DNA from 2 places in the Streptomyces sp. NPDC007863 genome. Region 1 is predicted to be linked to the other one. Evidence: riboswitches for the same ligand, from Rfam matches in the RefSeq annotation. Region 1 holds a riboswitch; the other holds the start of a gene.

Region 1 (4,613 bases):
CGAGCTCCAGACCGAAGGTCTGGGACTCCTCGACCGTGATGACGCCTTCCTTGCCGACCTTGTCCATCGCCTCGGCGATGAGCTCGCCGATCTGGGTGTCGGCGGCGGAGATGGAGGCGGTGGAGGCGATCTGCTCCTTCGTCTCGACCTCCTTCGCCTGGTCGAGCAGGGCGCCGGAGACGGCCTCGACGGCCTTCTCGATGCCGCGCTTGAGGGCCATCGGGTTGGCACCGGCGGCGACGTTGCGGAGGCCCTCGCGGACGAGCGCCTGGGCGAGGACGGTGGCGGTGGTCGTACCGTCGCCGGCGACGTCGTCCGTCTTCTTGGCGACTTCCTTGACCAGCTCGGCGCCGATCTTCTCGTACGGGTCCTCGAGCTCGATCTCCTTGGCGATGGAGACACCATCGTTGGTGATCGTGGGGGCGCCCCACTTCTTCTCGAGGACGACGTTACGGCCCTTGGGGCCGAGGGTGACCTTGACGGCGTCAGCGAGCTGGTTCATGCCGCGCTCGAGACCGCGCCGGGCCTCCTCGTCGAACGCGATGATCTTGGCCATGTGAAGTGGTCCTCCCGGACATGGGGTGGATAACGCTCCAGGACCGCGCCGACGCCCGCGACGGACGGCCTCCGCGCACCGTGTGGTTCCTTGCCCCACCCGGGTCGGCGGCCTCGTCATGCCCAGTCCTCGTAGCACTCTCACCTTCCGAGTGCTAACGCCAATGATTAGCACTCGACCCATGCGAGTGCAAGCGACTCTCGTGGATCGGGCACCTCGACGCCATCCGCGCGCGGGAGGCGCGCGCGAGGCGCCCCACCGGCGTCCGGGAACGCGTGAGGGGCCCGCATCCCAGGGGATGCGGGCCCCTCGACGACGAGACGTCGGTGGCCGATCGCGCCGCGCCTCAGGCGGTCACCTTGACCATGTCCGCCTGCGGACCCTTCTGACCCTGCGAGATCTCGAACTCGACTCGCTGGCCCTCTTCGAGGCTGCGGTACCCATCCATCTGGATGGCGCTGTAGTGGACGAAAACATCCGCACCACCGTCGACCGCGATGAAGCCGTAGCCCTTCTCCGCGTTGAACCACTTGACGGTGCCCTGAGCCATGCCTAACTCCCCTATTACTTACTGGCCCTTGCGCGGATCCGCACTTCACGGACCCGGGTCAGAACCTGCGCCGGAACGCGTCGACCGCGGCTGAATGTATCTGTCCAACTGCCCTCTGCAACAGGGCAATCCACCGGGAATTCTGGAAGGCGCGGAAAGGGGAATCGGGGAGAAATCCATGAATTGCCGGGCAACTCGGGCCGGGCGAAAGCGGCATAAGGGGCAGAGTGCCTATGCTTTTCGGCCGCTTCTTGGCCCGTTCTCGTCAGGTCCGCGGCCACTCTCATATGCGCCCGGCATGCGCGGCGGAGGGGGCTTCCCCAACTCTATCGCGCTCAACCATGCAGAATTGCCCCCTCCGCTTTCTCTCGCGGAAGGGGCAATTCTGTAGCGAAAGCTACCAACAGGTAAGGATCAGCAGCCGCCGGCGACGGCCGGGATGATCGAGACGCCCGCGCCGTCCGGCGTGGCGGTCTCCAGGCCCTGCTCGAAGCGGACGTCGTCGTCGTTCACATAGACGTTCACGAAGCGGCGCAGCTTGCCCTGGTCGTCCAGGACGCGGGCGGCGATGCCCGTGTGGTTCTTCTCCAGGTCGGCGATGACCTCGGCGAGGGTGCCGCCCTCGGCCGGGACCTCGGCCTGGCCGCCGGTGTAGGTGCGGAGGATGGTGGGGATGCGGACGTTCACGGCCATGTCGATGCTCTCCGTACGGGTGTCGGCGGGTGTCAGTGGGCCAGGCCCGCGTCGCGGAACGCGTCCAGGCTCGGGCGGATGGTGGCGGTCGCCTGAGAACTGTCGGCAACGGCGTCCAGGGTCTTGAGCCCGTCACCGGTGTTGAGGACGACGGTGGTGAGGTTCGGGTCGATGACGCCGGCCTCGACGAGCTTGCGCGCCACGCCGACGGTCACGCCGCCGGCCGTCTCGGCGAAGATGCCCTCGGTCCGGGCGAGCAGCTTGATCGCGTCCACGACCTGCTCGTCGTTCACGTCCTCCACCGCGCCGCCGGTGCGGCGGGCGATGTCGAGGACGTACGGGCCGTCGGCCGGGTTGCCGATCGCCAGGGACTTGGCGATGGTGTTCGGCTTCTGGGGCCGCACGACGTCGTGGCCGGCCTTGAAGGCCGCCGACACCGGGGAGCAGCCCTCGGCCTGGGCGCCGAAGATCTTGTACGGCTTGTCCTCGACGAGGCCCAGCTTGACGAGCTCCTGGAGCCCCTTGTCGATCTTGGTGAGCTGGGAGCCGGAGGCGATCGGGATGACCAGCTGGTCGGGGATGACCCAGCCGAGCTGCTCGCAGATCTCGTACGCGAGCGTCTTGGAGCCCTCGCCGTAGTACGGGCGGAGGTTGACGTTCACGAAGCCCCAGCCCTCGCCGAGCGGGTCGCCGATGAGCTCCGAGCAGAAGCGGTTGACGTCGTCGTAGTTGCCCTCGATGGCGACGAGGTCACCGCCGTACACGCCGGCCATGACGACCTTGCCCTGCTCCAGGTCGTGCGGGATGAAGACGCAGGAGCGGAAGCCGGCGCGGGCGGCGGCGGCGCCGACGGCGCCGGCGAGGTTGCCGGTGGAGGAGCAGGAGAGGGTGGTGAAGCCGAAGGCGCGGGCGGCCTCGATGGCCTGGGCGACGACCCGGTCCTTGAAGGAGTGGGTCGGGTTGCCGGAGTCGTCCTTGACGAAGAGCTTGCCGGGGGCGACGCCGAGCTCGCGGGCGAGGTTGTCGGCCTTGACGAGCGGGGTCCAGCCGGGGTTCAGGTTCGGCTTCTCGGCGACGTCGGCCGGGACGGGCAGCAGGGGCGCGTACCGCCAGATGTTCGCGGGGCCGGCCTCGATCCGCTTCCGCAGCTCCTCCGGGTCGCCGAGCGGCAGTTCGTAGGCCACTTCGAGGGGGCCGAAGCAGAGCTCGCAGGCGAAGATCGGGCCGAGGGCGAAGACCTCGCCGCATTCGCGACAGGAAAGCCCGGACGCGGGACCGAGATCGACGGTGGTGCCGGTGGTGTCGGCGGCGGCAGGTGCGGAGGTCTGTACAGCCATGGAGGGGAGGCCCTTTCTCCTCATCTTCCTCATGACGCATTTCGCCATGAGACGGATTTGGCACCTTCCCTAGCCGGGGGCCTCGCTGGCGCAAGACAAACCGACTGGAGGGTTGCCGGGGCTTCAACGGGCCGTATCCCTCTGCCCCTCTGGATGAGCGGTATTCGATTGTGAGACGCGGGCGGGACCCCGACATGCATCGGGCCTCCGCGTTGTTCAAGACTGTAACCGAAGGCTTCGAAGGTGGAGACGGTCGTCCGATCCGCGAGATGGAGATCACGTTGCTGGAAGAAGTGGAGCGCTGGCTGACCCGGCGGTCCTGGTCCGTGTCCGACCGCCCCCTGGAGCGGGTGCTCGCCGCCAAGCGGGGGACGACGGTCAGCGTGGTGCTGCCCGCGCTGAACGAGGAGGCGACGGTCGGGGACATCGTCGGCGTGATCCGGCGCGAGCTGATGACCGAGGCGGTGCCGCTCGTCGACGAGCTGGTGGTGATCGACTCGGGCTCCACCGACCGCACCGCCGAGGTCGCGGCGGCGGCCGGCGCGCGCGTCGTCGCCCGCGACGACATCCTCCCCCGCATACCGGCGGTGCCGGGCAAGGGCGAGGTCCTGTGGCGCTCACTCATGGTGACCGGCGGGGACGTGGTGTGCTTCGTCGACGCGGACCTGAGGGACTTCTCGGCGGACTTCGTCACGGGGATCGTGGGCCCGCTCCTCACCGACCCGGACGTCGACTTCGTGAAGGCGATGTACGACCGCCCCTTCGGAGACACCCCTGGTCAGGGCGGCCGCGTGACGGAACTGGTGGCGCGCCCGCTGCTCAACCTGCACTGGCCGCGCCTCGCCGGCTTCGTGCAGCCGCTGGGCGGCGAGTACGCGGCCCGGCGCTCGCTGCTCGAACGGCTCCCCTTCCCCGTCGGTTACGGAGTGGAGCTGGGCCTCCTCGTCGACGCGCTGCACACGGTGGGCCTGGACGCCCTCGCGCAGGTGGACGTCGGGGTCCGCAAGCACCGGCACCAGGACGGGCAGGCGCTGGGCCGGATGGCGGCGGCGATCTACCGCACGGCGCAGGTGCGGCTCTCCCGGGGCCATCTCGTACGCCCCTGGCTCACCCAGTTCGAGCGGGGCGAGGACGGCTTCGAGCCGCGCACGTACGCGGTGGACACGGAGGAGCGCCCGCCGATGGCCGAGATCACGGAGTACGCGCAGCGCCGCGTGGCGTAGGGACGTCACGACGCGAAGGCGCGCCATCGCGTGGCGTAACGTCCGTAGATGATGCGCTTTGCCTACATTGCCCTTTTATGCGCTTCAGATCATCGCACCCGCTTCTCCGCGTGCTCGCGGCGGGCTCCCTCGCCGTGGGCGCGCTCTCGCTGACGACGGCCGGGCCCGCCGCCGCCGACGTCGTCGAACCCTTCGGCGAGCGGTACCAGGAGTCCCTGTACGGGGACTTCACCACCATCGGCAACACCGTCATG
Region 2 (4,613 bases), on a different contig from region 1:
GGGATGCCGGCCGGGCTGGCCCCGTGGGTCTTCCTCGCCGCCGTCGTCGCCGTGAGCACCGCCGCCCACCTGGTGCTCCAGTCCCGCTCGGCCCGCTCCTCGGTCCTGGTGCCGCTGGTGGTGGCCGCGGCGGTGGGCGCCGGGGTCAACCCGGTGGCCGCCGCGCTCGCCTCCACCGCCGCCGCCGGCTTCTGCCAGACGCTGCCCGCCTCGGCGAAACCCGTCGCCCTCTTCGCCGAACCACCGGACGGCGTCCCCACCTTCACCCCCCGTGACCTGCTGCGGCTCTCCGCCGTACTCGCCCCGCTCAGCGCCGCCCTGGTGCTGTTCTTCGCCCTCGTCGTCTGGCCGCCGCTCGGCGTGCCCGTCCTCCTGGAGTCCCAGCCGTGAGCCTGCACATCGCCGTCGCCCCCAGCGGTTTCAAGGAGTCCCTGTCCGCGCCCGAGGCCGCCGAGGCCATCGCCGAAGGGCTGCGCCGGGTCCGCCCGGACGCCGTCGTCGACCTGATCCCGCTGGTCGACGGCGGGGAGGGGACGGCCCGGGCGCTGGCCGCCGCGACCGGGGGCAGGCTGCTGCCGCGGGTCGCGACGGGCCCCCTCGGCCACCCGGTGAGGACCCACTTCGCGCTCCTCGACGACTCCTCCGCGGTGGTCGAGATGGCGGCCGTCGCGGGCCTCTCCCTGGTGCCGGCCGACCGGCGCGACCCGGGCGCCACCACCACCTACGGGGTGGGGGAACTGATCCGGGCCGCGCTCGACGCCGGGGTCCGCCGCATCCTGGTCGGCTGCGGCGACTCCGGCACCTCGGACGGCGGAGCGGGTGCGCTCCAGGCCCTCGGCGCCCGGCTCCTGGACGCCGAGGGAGTCGAACTCCCCCTGGGGGGTGCCGCGTTGGCACGGCTCAACCGGATCGACCCGGCCGGGCTCGATCCGCGGCTCGCGGCCGCCGAGCTGCTCGTGGCCTGCAATCCGTACAACGTGCTCCGCGGCGAGCGGGGCGTGGCCCGGGTCTTCGGCCCGCAGAAGGGCGCCGGCCCGGAGCGCGTCGAGGAGCTGGCCGCGGCCCTGGACCACTGGGCCGCCCTGCTCGTGCGGGACCTGGGCGCGCCCGCCGGGATCGGTACGGCTCCGGGGTCCGGGGCCTCCGGCGGGCTCGGCGCGGGACTCGCCGCGCTCGGCGCCCGGCTGCTCCCCCGCTTCGAGGTGCTGCTCGACCACGTCGACCTGGACGCCCGGCTGGCCCGCGCCGACCTGGTGATCACCGCGGAGGGCGCCCTGGACGGTCAGACCGTGCGGGGCAAGGTCCCGGCCGAGGTGGCGCGCCGGGCCAGGGCCCACGGGGTGCCGGTGCTCGCCCTGGCCGGGACGCTCGGCCAGGGCGCCCACGAGGTGCGGGCGGCGGGGGTCGACGCGTACGGCTCGATCCTGCCGGCCCCGGTGGCCCTGACCGAAGCCCTGGACCGGGGGGCCGAGTTCCTGGCGGACGCGGCCGAACGCGCCCTGCGCATGGTCCTGTTGGGCACCCGGCTGGCGGCCTGAGCCGGCCGGGTCAGCCGCGGTCGGGCACGCAGCGGCCGTCCTCCGTGCGGTACTTCCACTGGGCGCCGTCGCGGACGAGCTCCTTCACGGCGCCGACGAAACGCTCGACGTGCTCGTCCGGCGTGCCGGCGCCGAAGCTGACCCGGATGGCGTTGAGGGAACGCTCCCCCGGCGCGGCCGGCTCGGGGGCGCCGCACTCGCCCGGGTCCTGCGGGTCGGAGCCGAGGAGGGTGCGCACCAGCGGGTGGGCGCAGAACAGGCCGTCGCGGACGCCGATGCCGTACTCGGCGGAGAGGGCGGCGGCGAAGTGGGAGCTGTTCCAGCCCTCGACCACGAAGGAGATGACGCCGACGCGCGGCGCGTCGTCGCCGAAGAGGGAGAGGACGCGGACCTCGGGGACCTCGGCGAGCCCGGCGCGGACGGTGTCGATGAGGTGCTGCTCGCGGGCGACGAGGGTGTCGAAGCCGGCCTCGGTGAGCGCCTTGCAGGCGGAGGCGATGGAGTAGACGCCGATGACGTTCGGGGAGCCGGCCTCGTGGCGGGCGGCGGTGGTGTGCCACTCGACGTCCACGCCGCCGTCGGCCCGGCGGGCCACCGTGCGGGAGGCGCCGCCGCCGGCCAGGTACGGCTCGGCGGCCTGGAGCCAGTCGGCGCGGCCCGCGAGGACGCCGGAGCCGAAGGGCGCGTACAGCTTGTGTCCGGAGAAGGCGACCCAGTCGACGTCCAGGTCCTTCACGGAGACCGGGTGGTGGGGGGCGAGCTGGGCGGCGTCGAGGACGATCCGGGCGCCGTGCGCGTGGGCGGCGGCGGCGAGTTCGCGCACCGGCCACAGCTCGCCGGTCACGTTGGAGGCGCCGGTGACGCAGACCAGGGCCGGGCCGTAGGGGTCGCGGTCGGCGAGGGCCCGCTCCAGGGTCTCGACGGCCTGGGCGGGGGTGCGCGGGGCGTTGAGGTACGTCACCTGGGCGTCGCGCCAGGGCAGCAGGGAGGCGTGGTGCTCGGTCTCGAAGACGAAGACCTGGCAGTCGGCGGGGACGGCCTGGGCGAGCAGGTTGAGCGAGTCGGTGGTGGAGCGGGTGAAGACGACCTGGTCGCCGTCGCGGCAGTCGAGGAAGGCGGCGACGGTGGCGCGGCTCTGCTCGAAGAGGTCGGTGGAGAGCTGGGAGAGGTAGCCGGCGCCCCGGTGCACGCTGCCGTAGTACGGGGCGTAGGCGGCGACGTCGTCCCAGACGCGCTGGAGGGCGGGGGCGCTGGCCGCGTAGTCGAGGGCCGCGTAGGTCACCTCGCCGCCGGTGACGAGCGGGACGGTGACGTCCCGGCCGAGCACGGGCAGCGGCCCGGTGCAGCAGGCGTCGGCGGACTCGGCGGAGGAGGAGGTCTCGACGGAGGCGGAGGTCTCGACGGAGGCGGAGGCGGTGTCGGCGGCGGTGTTCGGGCATGCGGACATGGCGGTATCTCCCGGCGGTACAGGCGAGTGGCGTGAAGGACCCGCAGGGCGACGCGAACCGGCGTACCGCATACGGGTGTCGACCTCGACGCACGGCGACGCGAGGGGGCCGTACGGAGGGTGGGAAGAAGGGGCCGGAGGCCCTAACGCATTCGCTTGCTCACGAGACCGCTCCCTCGAGGACCAGGACCCCAGGGATGGCGCAGGGGTCCGCGCTTGCCGAGGACCTTGCTGTCCACGGCCTGGTCTTCACCCGGGGCACCCCGCCACGGACGGAGGGTTGCCGGACAGCCAGCCGGGGCTTGAGGGCTGTCACTCATGACCTGTCGCCGAACGTATGCCACCGCTCGCGGTCCGCGCAACCCCGTCCGCATTCCGGAACGGGTGTCGCGCGGACCGCGGCGGGCGGCTCAGGCGTTGCTGGCGGCGATCCAGCGGTCCAGGGCCGCGCGGGCGGCCCCGGAGTCGATCGACTCGGCGGCCCGCGCCATCCCGGCCCGCAGCTGCTCCGCGAGGGTGCCCTCGCCGGGCTCCAGGGCGGTGAGCGCCGCCGCCGCGTTGAGCAGCACCGCGTCCCGTACGGGACCGGTCTCGCCGGCCAGGAGCCGGCGGGCCACATCGGCGTTGAAGGAGGCGTCGGCGCCGCGCAGCGCCTCCAGGGGCGCGTAGTCGATGCCGGCGTCCTTCGGGTCGAAGACCTCCTCGCGGACGGCGCCGTCCCGGACCACCCACACCCGGGAGGTGCCGGTGATGGTCAGCTCGTCCAGGCCGTCGTCGCCGCGGAAGACCAGGGCCGAGTTCCCGCGCTCGGCGAAGACCCCGGCGACGATCGGCGCCATCCGCGGGTCGGCGACGCCGACGGCCTGGGCGCGGACCCGGGCCGGGTTGGTGAGCGGGCCGAGCACGTTGAAGGTGGTGCGGATGCCGAGCTGGCCGCGGGCGGCGGCGACGTGCCGGAGAGAGGGGTGGAACTTCACCGCGAAGCAGATGGTGATGCCGGCCTCCTCGGCGACCTCGGCGACCCGCGCCGGGGTGAGGCCGAGGTTGATGCCGAGCTTCTCCAGGACGTCGGAGGAGCCGGAGGCGGAGGAGGCGGCGCGGTTGCCGTGCTTGACGACCTTCGTGCCGGTGCCGGCGACGACGATCGAGGCCATCGTGGAGATGTTGACGGTCTTGGCGCCGTCGCCGCCGGTACCGACGATGTCGACGGCCGGTCCGGGCACCTCGATGGTGTTGGCGTGCGCGTACATCGTCCGGACCAGCCCGCTGATCTCCTCGACGGTCTCGCCCTTGGCCCGCAGCGCCACCATGAAGCCGGCGATCTGGGCGTCGGTCGCCTCGCCGCTCATGATCAGGTCCATCGCCCAGGCGGTGTCGTCGGCGGAGAGGTTCTTCCCCTCCAGGAGGCCGTTCAGGAGGACGGGCCAGGAGCGGCCCGCCGTGGTAGGTCCTCCAGCGGGGGTCACAGCGCTCATGGCAGCTCCTGATGATCGTGCGTCGGATACGGGGTCCAGCCTATCGATCCGCGGGAACGGCAAAGAGCCCCGTCCATCGAATGGACGGGGCTCTCGCCGTGGCGACCTACATCAGGAGGTCAGGAGGGTCTCAGTGGTGGCCGTGGCCGCTCT

The links. A riboswitch is a leader RNA that binds a small molecule or an ion and turns the genes downstream of it on or off. The one in region 1 is predicted to bind S-adenosylmethionine.
Region 2: it holds a riboswitch for S-adenosylmethionine, as region 1 does, so the genes downstream of both, ABZ621_RS03620 (aminotransferase class V-fold PLP-dependent enzyme) here and thrC (threonine synthase) in region 1, are expected to answer to the same signal.

What each region holds. Positions count from the first base shown of each region.
Region 1 is NZ_JBEYEI010000016.1:119,446-124,058, reverse strand. Features, by position in the region: gene groL (chaperonin GroEL) at 1-556, opposite strand, end outside; gene ABZ621_RS24775 (cold-shock protein) at 903-1,106, opposite strand; gene ABZ621_RS24770 (MoaD/ThiS family protein) at 1,521-1,799, opposite strand; gene thrC (threonine synthase) at 1,832-3,136, opposite strand; SAM riboswitch class I at 3,154-3,296, opposite strand; gene ABZ621_RS24760 (glucosyl-3-phosphoglycerate synthase) at 3,418-4,359, shown strand; gene ABZ621_RS24755 (hypothetical protein) at 4,437-4,613, shown strand, end outside.
Region 2 is NZ_JBEYEI010000002.1:219,616-224,228, reverse strand. Features, by position in the region: gene ABZ621_RS03630 (SLC13 family permease) at 1-390, shown strand, start outside; partial or broken gene ABZ621_RS03625 (glycerate kinase) at 387-1,535, shown strand; gene ABZ621_RS03620 (aminotransferase class V-fold PLP-dependent enzyme) at 1,549-2,985, opposite strand; SAM riboswitch class IV at 3,193-3,309, opposite strand; gene trpD (anthranilate phosphoribosyltransferase) at 3,396-4,460, opposite strand; gene ABZ621_RS03610 (cytochrome bc complex cytochrome b subunit) at 4,591-4,613, opposite strand, start outside.